3 regions of the Peribacillus sp. FSL M8-0224 genome follow, and region 3 is predicted to be linked to each of the others. Evidence: riboswitches for the same ligand, from Rfam matches in the RefSeq annotation. Region 3 holds a riboswitch; each other region holds the start of a gene.
The links. Region 3 has a riboswitch for thiamine pyrophosphate ahead of tenA (thiaminase II). Riboswitches for the same ligand answer to the same signal wherever they lie in the genome.

Region 1 (4,658 bases), 1.6 Mb from region 3:
CGATACGGATTGCAAAGGTTTCTTTGGCTGAGTCGGTGTCAATCCATATATAAAATCGTTACCTTGATTCATTTTGTAGCTCTGAGTCGGTTTAGAAGGATCCTGGCCCGTTTGGAAGCACTCCAATGAAATATTATATTCATCTTGGATGAACTGATATTGACGATCCAGAATGTCGAGTAATTCCTGATCTTGGACATGCTGACGCAAAAGAGTATACGTGTTTAAAGTACCAATCGCTCCCGACAGCACTTCATGTACATCGAATACTTCGTGACCACCGTGATTCAATTGTGGGGGAATGGCACCCGTTTGCATGTTCTGGTGTACTTGACCTTGTTGATTTTGGTTTTGCATTGTATTTCCCTCCTCATTTTATCAATCAAGCGAACACGTTTAGTATGTTAAACCCCAACCGGATTATTCAGTCTAAACTCTTCCAAGAAGACCAATAAGCTGCTGAACCATTTTTTCTGTATAAAAAAACCGTGGCGCTTTAAACTATAAACACTTTATATACATGGGAGGATTTCTAATGACACATCAATGCTTCTATTGTAGTGATGTCACGGAAGAAAAAAAAATCCATGTCGTAACATTTCAAGTTACTGACACGGATAGAAATGAAATGCTCTGTGATGAATGTTATCAAGAATGGCTGCAAGGAATAAAAGGGTAAGCATTAAAAGCCCTCTAACCTTTCCCAAACATCAACGATGCATGCTTGGATGAATTCAGGGTAACTTAAATGCGTTAATGAATTTCAAGGAGGATGGTTATGGGAATTTTAAGCGGAAATCCGAAAGATGAGCCTATGCATTACGGAGAGGTATTTGGAACATGGGCATTTCTAACCACTACAAAAGGGTTGATTGCCTGTCATCAAACCATGCTTAATCATACTGGCGACAAGGACCTGCATAAATTGCTTGTTGAAGTGATCAATCAAGAAAAACAGGAACATGACCAACTTGAATCATTATTAAAATAAAATAACGTAGGACTGCCTCCCTCACCACCTGAAAGGCCTAAAGCTAATTTGGAGGATATTCCCGTCGGGGCACGTCTTCAAGATCCTGAAATCTCCGCTTCAGTATCAATCGATATTAATGCAGGATTAGTTGCTTGCAGCCAAATGATGGGTCAATGCATCCGCGAGGATATTGCACAGATGTTTGCGCAATTCCATACCAACAAAGCTGCATTGGGTGCTGACTTCCTTAGATTGAATAAGGAAAAAGGATGGCTTGTCCCTCCTCCTCTTCATATTAATAAAACAAGTATGTAAATAGTAATGAAAGATCCCCTTAATCATGTTTTGTGATTGAATGTCCAACATGATTAAGGGAGTCATTCCATAAGGACGATTATGGAATCATTACCATTGCAGACTTTCGATCAAGTGGCACTTTGTACATTGTTGACTATAATCATTTTTCACAAATTCATGGTTACAATTCTCCCGAAAAATGTTCAGCTCCCTTTTCAGCTGCTCCAATTGAGTTTCCAACTGTTTCATTTCAACTTTTATCTGGATTACCCGATTCATCGAATTCTCCCTCTCGTCGGAATCATTGATAGATTTCCCCATCCGTTTTCCTAAATTCATTCGCTTTTTCTTTAAGCCCTTCATCGATTACCGACTCAAAACCCAGACCCTTTTCCTTCGCCAAATCACGAATGTCCTGAGAGATTCTCATACTGCAGAATTTCGGTCCGCACATTGAACAGAAATGGGCTGTTTTGGCCCCTTCTGCCGGAAGAGTTTCATCGTGATACTCAACCGCCCTTTCAGGATCAAGGGAAAGATTGAATTGATCTCTCCAACGGAATTCGAATCTAGCCTTCGAAAGGGCATCATCCCGTTTTCTTGCCTGCGGATGGCCTTTTGCAAGATCAGCTGCGTGTGCTGCAATTTTATAAGTAATGACCCCTACCCGAACATCCTCTTTATTCGGCAGTCCCAAATGCTCTTTCGGTGTCACATAGCAAAGCATGGCAGTTCCAAACCATCCAATCATGGCAGCACCAATCGCAGAAGTGATATGGTCGTATCCAGGAGCTATATCCGTCGTCAATGGTCCCAGGGTATAGAATGGTGCTTCTTGACAGACTTCCAGCTGCTTATCCATATTTTCTTTAATCAAATGCATCGGTACGTGGCCGGGTCCCTCCACCATGACTTGAACGTCGTGCTTCCAAGCAATCTTCGTCAATTCCCCAAGTGTTTCCAATTCCGCAAATTGTGCCTCATCGTTTGCATCTGCAATGGATCCCGGACGGAGACCGTCACCTAATGAGAAAGAAACATCATACGTCTTCATGATTTCACAAATCTCTTCAAAGTGTGTATAGAGAAAACTTTCTTGGTGGTGGGCCAAGCACCATTGTGCCATGATGGAGCCTCCCCGGGAAACAATACCCGTAACTCGCTTTGCTGTCATGGGGATGTATCGCAAAAGTACACCAGCGTGTATGGTGAAGTAATCGACACCTTGCTCAGCCTGCTCGATTAATGTATCCCGGAAAACTTCCCAATTTAAATCTTCCGCGACCCCATTCACTTTTTCCAATGCTTGATATATCGGAACCGTCCCAACCGGCACAGGTGAATTCCTGATAATCCATTCCCGCGTCGTGTGAATATTCTTTCCTGTGGAAAGATCCATTATGTTGTCTGCACCCCATCGTGTAGCCCAAGTCATTTTCTCCACTTCAGCTTCGATCGATGAACTGACAGCTGAATTTCCTATATTCGCATTTATCTTCACGTGAAAATTACGTCCGATGATCATGGGCTCACTTTCAGGATGGTTAATATTTGCCGGAATGATTGCCCGCCCGCTAGCTACCTCTTCCCTTACAAACTCAGGGGCTACATTTTCCCTGATCGAAATGAACTCCATTTCTGGAGTAATGATCCCTTTGCGGGCATAATGGAGCTGGGTTACGTTTTTCCCTTTCACCGCACGCAATGGTTTTCTTTTCAATCCCGGAAAAACTTCGGCATTGGATTGTGACTCCACTTTTCTATATCCGTTATCTTCAGGCTTTATTTCACGCCCTTCATACTCTTCAACATCTTCCCGTTCCAGAACCCAGCTGCGTCTAATCGGGGCAAGGCCTTTATGAATATCAATCGGATATTCTGAATCCGTATAGAAGCCGCTTGTATCATATACACGTAAAGGCGGATTCTCCTCTTCGCCGAATGCCCCTGTTGTCGGACTTAGCTCAATTTCACGCATAGGTACTTTAATATCGGGTCTAGATCCCTCAACATACACTTTTTTACTCCCGGCAAAACTGGACATAATTGAAACGTTCATGTCATTTACTGAATTACTCTTCATGATTTCATTTCTCCTTTTTAAGTTCATTTAAAAAGGACAAAATCCAATCCATTTCGCACGAAAAAGCCAGGTCTCATATTTAAGACCCGGCTAACGTTAGTATGACTACAGAAATGACCGATTGAAATGTCATCGTTTAGTAGATTCTAACTTCCCCACGCTGGTATGAACCAGATCAGGTCCTGAGGGTTAAGAAGCTTAAGCGCTTCTCTCTCAGCCCAACTTTTATTGGACACCCCTAGTCTGAATAATTTAATTGATTACAGGGTAACTATATCTCACCCTTTTCATTCTGTAAATAATTTGAAAGACCTAATATTTTCTCTGCAATCATTTAAAATTTGTTATTTGGAGGAGGACCGCCAATTAATTCCCCAGGCTCTCAAGGATAGGGAAAAGCTCCTCTAAATGCTTGATTTCATAGGTTGGAAGCACTTCATTCCGTTCCTTATCATGGCGATTTATCCAAACCGACTTTATGCCTACCCGTGATGCTCCAAGGATATCGGTCATTAAATTATCGCCGACCATCAATACTTCATCCTTATCAAGCTCCATGATTTCCAAAGCGTGCTCAAAAATGGAGGCATCCGGTTTACCTCGTCCAAATGCGCCTGAAATCACGATTTGGTCGAAATAAGGAACCAGTTCAGGCGTTATTTCAAGTTTGGTATTTTGCAGTTCAGGAGATCCGTTCGTTAGCAATAGCAATTTGTACTTCCCTTTTAATTCATCCAGAACACGGAATGTTTCTTCATAGATAAATGGCTTTTTGCGTCTTTCGGCCGGGAAACGTTCTGCCAGTTCAAGCCCAAATTCCGGGTCATCGATCCCTAATGCCTTCAAGCCCCTCGTCCACGCTTCTTTCCGATAAGCCGGTGCAATCCCGGCCATCTTCCGGAATTCATCATGATCATCCTGAAAATTCCCCCATAGTCCCTCAAATGGGTTGATTCCGATCATTTGAGTGAATGCATATGTATCGTAAGAAGAATAAAGATCACGCGCTTCCTTCCGCACCGCTTCTTCAAACTCGTCGACATTCAGACCATATTTCTCCTTGGCAACTTCGCATGTGGCCACAAAAGCTTCTTTTACACTTTTCTGATCCCATAGTAATGTATCATCTAAATCAAAAAAAACTGCCTTCAGCAAAATGTCCACCCCTCTTTCCCCAATATTGAATTCGTAAAAATTACACTATTACAATAATAAACCACAACCAATAAAAAAAGAATAACTATTCGGAAAATGCCTGCCTCTTTCTTCGCAAAATGGCTTACCTTTTCCGGTGGGGAACCATAT
Region 2 (4,658 bases), 1.7 Mb from region 3:
CGTTTCTAGATTATGTCAAAAATATAATGGGAAATCCGAAACTCTTTACGGCATTGCTAACGGCGTCCCTGCTTGTTACAGCTAATTGGGGAGTGTTCATATGGGCCGTTAACTCAGGACGGATCCTCGACACGAGCCTTGGATATTATATCAATCCTCTCGTCAGTGTACTATTGGGAGTGATAGTCTTAAAAGAAAAATTGAGCGGGGCCCAAATCATTTCATTCCTGCTTGCAGGAATCGGAGTCTTGATCCTTGGCATTCATTTCGGCACGATCCCGTGGATCTCTCTTGTTTTGGCCATGACCTTTGGATTATACGGTCTGGCAAAAAAAATGATCAAGGCCGAATCGGCAATCGGGCTGACGCTTGAAACGATGATGGTAACGCCTCTGGCCCTAGGTTACCTGATTTACTTGATGAACAGGTCGGAAATGCAATTCTTTACAGACGGAAGCACAAGCTTGCTGTTGGTGGGCGGCGGGATTGCCACGGCATTGCCTCTTTTATATTTTGCAAAAGGGGCGGAGAAGATCCCGTTATCGATGCTTGGCATTTTTCAGTATATCGCTCCGACCTTATCTTTATTGATCGGGGTATTCGTCTATCATGAAAGTTTCACCAAAGCACATCTATTAGCCTTTTTGTTCATATGGTCAGCTTTGGCTGTTTATACACTATCCATAACGAAATGGGGGCAGGCAAGTGCCCGCAGGTTCAAAGGCAAAGGGAATATTGGTGCGTGAAAAGAAAAAAAATGCTTGGGGAGATTTCTGCCCAAGCATTTTTTTTATGTCGTTACTCAATAAAACGGTTTTATGGCATAGGCGAAATGTCAGGGTCATGAAAGGTATATCTTCGAACCTATTTCAGAAACAATACAATTGGAAAGGCAGGCAGGACTGTTATCGGGATTGGCACGGGGGGAATTCAGTTGGAATTGTCTATAGAAGGAACTATCCAGGAAAATGATATGTGTTGTCAGGAATGCTGATATGGTGGCGTACGGCTTTCTATTGCTATTTAATTCATCGATGATTCCCTGTGCAGTGGTAATCCCGATCCCGTGGCCATAAAAGAGGTTATTCCCTAATAATATGGCATTTTCACCTTGCCATTCAGGGGTTGCCAAGTCGTGATCAGGGTTTTTGAAGTAAACGCAATCACCTGGTAAATAGTCCCTTCCCTGGTGAACGCTGAGAGCCATATTCCTTGGAGGGCGCCAGTCATATAAAAATAGGTCTGAAAAAAGATAGTCGAAATTCCTGGGGCCGATTAAATCCAAAATCGCCTTTAAAAAAGTGACGACTATTGCTGTCCCGCATTCGAAGGCATAAAGCCCCCCATTCATGAAAATGTCAACGAGCGCAGCATGAGGGAGAATCCCTGGCTGAAGGGTAAAGGTGCCATCCTTTGAAAGGTGCCAATAACGCTGATTGGATTGAGATTCCTCAAGTGTGGAAAATTCCGGCCCGCTTTTATCCAACGCAATAGCTGCCTCTATGACCCGGTTCCTCAGCTGTATCTCGAAATTAAAATCCCCAAAGTTCCGGTATTCAAAAACGTTAGAATCTTCCGCCAAGCATTGAAGAGTTTCAAGCGATTTGGCAGAGGCTGTACCTGGTTGGATTTGACTGACATCTAACCATTTGTGATTAATCTTTATCATGACATATCCACCTTTTGCTTATGAAATTAAGGGTTTAATAAAACCAGTAAACAAAAATGTCTACACGTAATGCTCATTATATGAATGCTTGCAAAGAAATGACTATTTGGAGCGTGTCCGCCACCGTTGCAGCCAAGAACGATTGGAACGGAAAGAGGCAGAATTATTTTGCTTTCAATGATTTTCGTTCCAAAAGATGTTTTGCAAGACATCCTGAAGTGCAAGGAATACCTTTCCAATTAGAGAGTAGAAGCAAATTAGTATTCCTTTTTCCCTATGAATTGATATAATGAGAGAGAAAAGTTCATATGTGCGAGAAATGTAGGGGGGCCAGTACTGCTGGCTGAGATTGCATCCATTAGATGCTGACTCTTTGAACCTGATCTGGGTGATGCCAGCGGAGGGAACATATTATGACTGATTTTCTGTTTTGTATGTTAACGTCCGAATTCATCTTCGGGCGTTTTTTGCTTTTTTATCCAGTATTTGAATAGCCCTGGAGCCCCATCATGGTTCCGGCATATGAATCTTATAAGATGTGTAGGAGGATAATGACTTGAATAAATTCTTACCACTGTTAGCTTCGTTCTTCCTTTTAGCTGGATGCGGAGCAGGCGGAACTAATGAAAAAGAAGAAGCATCTAAAAATGAAGAATTAAAAAAGGTATCGGTCGTGCTCGATTGGACACCGAATACAAACCATACAGGATTGTATGTAGCCAAGGAAAAAGGTTATTTTAAAGAACAAGGTCTTGATGTGGAAATTATCATGCCAGGTGAAGCGGGAGCTGATAAGCTTGTCGCTTCAGGGAAATCTGAATTTGGCGTGAGCTACCAGGAGGGCATAACGCAGGCCCGCGTGCAGGGCGTGCCGATTGTTTCGGTAGCTGCCGTCATCCAGCATAATACCTCGGGATTCGCTTCCCCTGAGGCAAAGGACATTACGACTCCCAAGGATTTTGAAGGGAAGACTTATGGTGGCTGGGGATCTCCGGTTGAAAAGGCCATTATTGATTCACTCATGAAAAAGGAAAATGCGGATGTAAATGAAGTGGACATAGTCAATACAGGAGACATGGATTTTTTCACTTCGGTTAAAAGGGATATAGATTTTGCCTGGATTTATTATGGTTGGACAGGCATAGAGGCTGAGTTGCGAAATGAAAAGCTTAATATGGTGTACTTAACCGAATACTCTGATAAGCTTGATTACTATACGCCTGTTTTGACTACAAATGAAAAGATGATAAAAGAAGATCCCGAGACTGTTAAAGCATTCGTTCATGCAGCTTCGAAAGGGTACCAGTTTGCGATTAAGAATCCTGATGATGCAGCAGATATGTTAATTGAGTCTGCACCGGATCTTGATCCAGAACTAGTGAAGAAAAGCCAGGAGTGGCTTGCAGCCAAGTATCAGGATGATGCTCCGCGATGGGGTGAACAAAAGCTTGAAATTTGGAAGAATTACAGTGAGTGGATGACTGAAAATAAGCTTCTTGAAGGTGATTTCGATCCTGAAAAGGCATTTACCAATGAATTTTTACCAAAATAGGAGGAAATGCAATGGCCAATTCATTAGTTAGTATACAAATTATTCCTAAAGGGGAAAATGTCATCCCTATGGTCGATGAAGCAATCAAGATCATTGAAGAATCAGGTGTCAAGTATGAGGTTCACCCGCTTGAAACGACAATGGAGGGGGAGCTTTCCGAACTTTTTGCCGTGATAGAAAAAATGAATGTAAGAATGATTGAAATAGGATCGCCGAATGTCATTTCCCAAGTGAAAATATTATATCAGCCAAGCGGGATTACGATGGATACGTTAACGGAGAAATATCGGGCATGATCGGAAGGGGAATTTGGAAGAAGGGGGCTCCCTTCTTTCTTTTATTATTGTTGCTGATTGTATGGGAGTCAGTGACAGTCTTATTGAAAGTTGAAGAATGGCTGCTTCCCGCTCCATCGGCCATTTTCATTGAAGGAATTGAGTCGTCCCGCAATCTTTACGGACACCTTACATCCACAACCGAGCTTGCGTTGTCGGGATTTTTTATTGGAAGCTGCATCGGCTTATTGATCGCGGCAATCCTACACCTATTTCCAGGTGTGAAGGACGCGGTTTATCCTCTGCTCATACTATCACAAAATATACCTATCATTGTTTTGGCGCCGCTTTTGGTGATCTGGTTTGGCTTTGGCATGCTGCCTAAGTTAATCGTGATTTCACTTGTATGTTTTTTTCCGGTTGCGGTCGCATCATTGGACGGTTTTCGCCAGACACCATACGAGCTTAAGCATTATTTCAAGATGATGGGAGCGGGGAAAAACCAGTTATTTTGGAAGCTGGAACTTCCTCACTCGATCCCGTTCATTTTCTCCGGCCTGAAAATTTCGGCTACCTATAGTGTAATGGGTGCTGTTATTTCGGAATGGCTTGGGGCAAAATCGGGGATTGGTGTTTATATGACTCTCGCTTCTTCAGCGTTCAGGACAGATCGGGTGTTTGTAGCCATTTTCATCATTATGGGAATGAGCCTGATCTTTTTTGGAATCATCACTTTCCTGGAGAAATACTTGGTTTCTTGGAAGAGAAAGGAGGGTGAAAAGGATGAAGCTGGAAATTAAAGACGTCTCCTATTCTTTCGATGGTAAGCAGAATATATTGGAGAATATGAATTTCCATGTGAATGATGGGGAATTTGTTACGATCCTTGGGCCATCGGGAAGCGGTAAAAGTACATTGTTCCACTTGATCGGCGGGATTTTGAAGCCTGATCATGGCATCATTTCATTGGATGGAAAAAAGATAAATGGCTTAAAGGGACATATCAGCTATATGCCTCAGCAGCCTTCCCTTTTACCTTGGAGAACGGTATTGGAAAATGTTTTGCTTGGAAGTGAACTTGCTGGGACCAGAGATAAAGAAAAGGCAAAAACCCTTTTGATGAAAGCTGGTTTAGAAGAATACGATAAAGCATATCCGCATG
Region 3 (4,658 bases):
TCAAGACATTTGGAATCCGAGAGAGTTTATTGAATGGGTTGAGAAGGAAAAGATAACGTTTACGGCGGGTGCCACTCCTTTTCTGCAAGATACGGTTCAGATGGAGGGGATAGAAAGGTATGACCTCAATTCGCTGCGAGTCTTCGTAGCTTTGGGTGCCCCGATTCCCAGGCATTTAGTAAAGGAGGCCGTGAAAAAAGTACCGTTCAAGATATTGTCAGGGTGGGGACAAACGGAAGATGGCTTGGTAACCTTGACGAGACTTGAAGATACAGAAGAAAAACTGACGAATACCGACGGAATCCCGTTTCCGGGTATGGAGTTAAAGATAGTGGATTTTGAAGGGGAAATCTGTGCCCCGAATATAGAAGGCTCTTTATTAGTAAGGGGTCCGGCTCTTTTTGTCGGCTATTTTAAACGAATCAATGATACGTTAGCTGAGTATAGTGACGGATGGTTCATTACCGGTGATCGAGCATTCATTGATGAAGACGGGTATATCCGGATTTCTGGAAGAAACAAAGACATAATCATACGTGGCGGTGAAAATATTCCAGTCGCTTATGTAGAAAATGTACTGTATGAACACCCGGATATTTCTAGTGCTCAGGTTATTGCGGTTCCAGATTCCCGTCTTCAGGAAAAAGCATGTGCATGTATCAGTATGAAAACGGGGAAGAGCCCGATCACGCTGGATTCCATGCAGGAATTTCTCCTGGAAAAGGGATTGGCAAAACAATATTGGCCTGAATTTATTGAAATAATGGATGACTTTCCTCGTACGGCAAGCGGGAAAATTCAGAAATTCCGGCTCCGGGAAATGATTAATGAAAGGATAACTGACAATATATAAGCAAGCAGCTTAAATAAATCCATATTGACGAAATAGTGAAAGTGGAGGGGAATATGATGACAAAAAGAATGGCATTTATCACAGGTGCTGGAAGCGGAATTGGCAGAGAAATTTCAAAAAAATTGGCTTCTCGCAATATTAACGTCATCGTGGCTGATATTAATCTTAAAAATGCAGAGGAAACGGTTTCTTTAATCGAAAAGTCGGGTTTTGAAGCCAGAGCGGTCCATTGTGATGTAACGAAATTAGAAAGTGTAAAAAAAGCCGTCGAAGAATCAGTGAACTATTATCATAGAATAGATATATTGGTTAATAATGCAGGCTGGGATAAGGTGGAACCATTTTTAAAAAGTGATCCCAGCACATGGAAAAGGATTATCGATATTAATTTACTTGGGCAGATCCATACATGCAAGGAAATTTTACCTCTCATGATTGAAAATGGATACGGTAAGGTAGTAAATATTGCATCCGATGCAGCTAGAGTCGGATCAAGTGGAGAAGCAGTTTATTCGGCTGCTAAAGGAGGGGTTATTGCCTTTACAAAAACGATAGCAAGAGAAATGGCACGTCATAAACTCAACATCAATTGTATAGCGCCAGGTCCTGCTGATACGCCCCTATTTCAAGAAATAGGCTCATATAATGAAGGTATAGCTAGCGCCTTGGAAAAAGCGATTCCATTCCGCCGGCTAGCACAACCAGAGGACATTGCCAGTGCTGTTTCCTATTTCGTTTCGGAAGAGGCAGGGTATATTACGGGGCAAACTCTTTCCGTAAATGGTGGATTAACAATGGTTTAATAGATCGTGGTTATGTGGGTATGGAAGATTGAAAGTTTAGTAACCCTAAATCAAGAAAACTTTTCTAATACGTTTGACAATTGGATTTATCGTGTTAATATAAAGGCAAATGAATTTTAATATACAATTTGTACCACTAGGGGTGCTTTATAGGTAAAAGTTGATTTTTTACCCACAAAAGCTGAGATTAAAGTATGACTTTAAGACCCTTAGAACCTGATCTGGTTTATACCAGCGTAGGGAAGTGGGGTCTGGAACTATACATTTCTGTATTATTTCTTGTACAACCACTTTCTTTACGTTTAAGAAAGTGGTTTTTTGTTTGCAAAAAAAGGGGTGATAAGTGTTTTTTTCTGTATCGTTCAATGAAAAAATACAATTTGGAGGTAATGGACATGAAGTTTTCAGAGGAAATCCGTAAGGAAGTTGATCACATTTGGGAAGCTAGTTTTAATCATCCGTTTGTAGCAGGAATAGGAGATGGCACATTGCCATTGGAGTGTTTCCGTTTTTATGTCATGCAAGATGCCTATTATTTATCTCATTTTGCTAGAGTTCAAGCCTTAGGGGCAGTCAAAGCTACAGATTTACATACAACAAGCAGGCTTGCCGGCCATGCACAAGGAACATATGAAGCGGAGTTGAAGCTTCATGAGAATTTTTCCGAGAGATTAGGCATCACAAAAGAAGAACGGGAAGATTTCAAGCCTGCCCCGACTGCCTATGCTTATACTTCCCATATGTATCGTGCGGCTTATTCGGGACATTTAGGAGATGTTATTGCAGCTATCTTGCCGTGCTACTGGCTGTATTATGAGATAGGTGAAAAGCTGCAAGGGTGCATGCCCGAAGAGCCGATTTATCAAGAATGGATAGCGGCTTACGGAGGAGAGTGGTTCCGCACTTTGGTGGAAGAACAAATTGCGAGGCTGGATGAGATTGCTGAAAAAGTAACTGAAGAAGATAAGGCGAGAATGAAAGAGCATTTTATTCTCAGCAGCCAATATGAATACTCATTTTGGGAAATGGCTTATCGTTTAGAGACATGGCCCGTTCATAAGGAAACATTAGAAGTATAAAAGGAGAATGAAACAATGAAAAAAGGATTGAAATTAACGGATATATTAGTCACGATCGTGATTGCGGTAGCATTTGGAATCGTTTATATCCTTTGGGGTTCGATTTATTATTCCGTTAAACCATTAGGATTACATCTGGATCAACTTATTTATGGAATGTGGTTTATAGCTGGCCCTGTCGCCTTTTTCATTTTACGGAAACCGGGTGTGGCACTTTTGGCGGAGATAGCTGCAGCTTCAGGGGAATTCTTTCTAGGTTCCCCATGGGGGCTGACTGTACTGTTATATGGGGTGGTCCAAGGTTTGTTCGCGGAACTGGTGTTCATGGGGTTCAAATATAAAAAATTCAATATGCCGGTGGCCGTTTTAGCTGCGATGGCTTCCTGCCTGGCATCAGTTATCATGGATTTTGCATACGGGGAAATAGGTGCGCTTTCTACTTGGAATCTATCGTTATTCATGATAGCGAGGTTTGTGGGTTCCATATTCTTTGCAGGTGTGACCGCTTATTATCTAGTTAAAGTCCTGGAAGCAACAGGGGTAACTAATCTTGTGCGTCCGGTTTCCAATAAAGATTATGCAGAACTTGATTAAAAGAAGAGGTTGAGGGCCATGGAACCAATCGTTTCTGTTGAAAAGTTAAGAATGAAATTTCCCGGTGATGAATCTTTGATATTCAAGGACCTATCACTATCATTTGATCAGGGAGAAAAAGTGTTATTGTTGGGACCATCTGGATGTGGTAAGTCCACTCTGTTGCAAGTGTTAAGCGGATTGATTCCGAATTCCATCGAAGTCCCGATGAAAGCGGAGAAATTGAAATGCCCTTCTTCATGGGGGTATGTTTTTCAAGACCCTGATAGCCAGTTTTGCATGCCATTTGCCGATGAGGAAATTGCCTTTGTCCTAGAGAATCTTTCCGTCCCTAAAGAAGAAATGAAAGAGAAGATTCAAAATCATTTCCGTAAAGTAGGATTGAACCTGGACCATACAAGTATTGACACATTATCAGGCGGGATGAAACAGCGTCTGGCAATTGCTTCAGTATTGGCCCTTGAACCAGAAGTTATATTTTTAGATGAACCGACCGCCATGCTTGATCCAGAAGGAACGAAAGAAATCTGGGACTTGTTGAAGGAAGTCGGAAAAGACAAAACGGTTATTATCGTCGAACATAAAATTGACCATGTTTTAGAATTCATCGAACGAATCGTGCTTTTAAACGATGACGGTCAAATCATAGCTGATGGTCCAAGAGACACCATTCTTTCCCTATATAAAAATGAAATGAGAGAACATGGAATTTGGTTCCCTGGTGTTTGGGATGAATATATACAGAGTAATGCACCCACTAGGGAATACCATTTTACAGATGGTTTACCCCTTCTGGATGTGCAAGGATTTAGCGGTTTTCGGAATAAAGAGGAAAAACTCAAGGTTGAAGAGCTGAAGGTGCATTCAGGAGAATGGATTGTGATCAGGGGAGAAAATGGCGCGGGCAAGAGTACACTTTTGCATGCATTGATGCAATTCATAAAAACGAAAGGTACGTATGAATTATTGGGGAACCCCATTAAAATGGTGAAAAATCCAACAGATCATATGACGTTTGTCTTTCAAAATCCTGAGTTTCAGTTCGTTGCAAATACTGTATATGAAGAGATTGCTTATTCATTGCGTATTGATAAAAGGCGGCAACAAGAAATAGATGAGAGAGTCCGCTCATTGCTTAAAGTTTTCCGTCTTGAGGCACATCGGGATAAACATCCATTTCAATTATCAATGGGGCAAAAGCGTCGCTTAAGCGTAGCAGCCTCAATCGTAATAGACAAAAAAATCATTCTCCTGGATGAGCCGACCTTTGGTCAAGATTCGAAAAATACCTTTGCATTACTGGAATGGTTTGAGGAATATCGAAGACGT

Region 1: linked by a shared signal. The riboswitch ahead of thiC (phosphomethylpyrimidine synthase ThiC) and the one ahead of tenA (thiaminase II) in region 3 are both predicted to bind thiamine pyrophosphate.
Region 2: linked by a shared signal. The riboswitch ahead of MKX49_RS17810 (ABC transporter substrate-binding protein) and the one ahead of tenA (thiaminase II) in region 3 are both predicted to bind thiamine pyrophosphate.

What each region holds. Positions count from the first base shown of each region.
Region 1 covers NZ_JBBOOJ010000001.1:403,905-408,562, reverse strand. The annotation lists gene MKX49_RS02005 (spore coat protein) at 1-357, opposite strand, end outside; gene MKX49_RS02000 (hypothetical protein) at 536-679, shown strand; partial or broken gene MKX49_RS01995 (DUF3231 family protein) at 779-1,288, shown strand; gene MKX49_RS01990 (hypothetical protein) at 1,379-1,549, opposite strand; gene thiC (phosphomethylpyrimidine synthase ThiC) at 1,572-3,353, opposite strand; TPP riboswitch at 3,489-3,603, opposite strand; gene MKX49_RS01980 (HAD family hydrolase) at 3,720-4,508, opposite strand.
Region 2 covers NZ_JBBOOJ010000001.1:3,705,561-3,710,218, reverse strand. The annotation lists gene rarD (EamA family transporter RarD) at 1-746, shown strand, start outside; gene MKX49_RS17815 (protein-glutamine gamma-glutamyltransferase) at 842-1,669, opposite strand; TPP riboswitch at 1,983-2,092, shown strand; gene MKX49_RS17810 (ABC transporter substrate-binding protein) at 2,226-3,221, shown strand; gene MKX49_RS17805 (thiamine-binding protein) at 3,233-3,517, shown strand; gene MKX49_RS17800 (ABC transporter permease) at 3,514-4,296, shown strand; gene MKX49_RS17795 (ABC transporter ATP-binding protein) at 4,280-4,658, shown strand, end outside.
Region 3 covers NZ_JBBOOJ010000001.1:1,979,379-1,984,036, forward strand. The annotation lists gene MKX49_RS09525 (AMP-binding protein) at 1-853, shown strand, start outside; gene MKX49_RS09530 (SDR family NAD(P)-dependent oxidoreductase) at 910-1,656, shown strand; TPP riboswitch at 1,785-1,916, shown strand; gene tenA (thiaminase II) at 2,052-2,735, shown strand; gene MKX49_RS09540 (ECF transporter S component) at 2,751-3,329, shown strand; gene MKX49_RS09545 (ABC transporter ATP-binding protein) at 3,348-4,658, shown strand, end outside.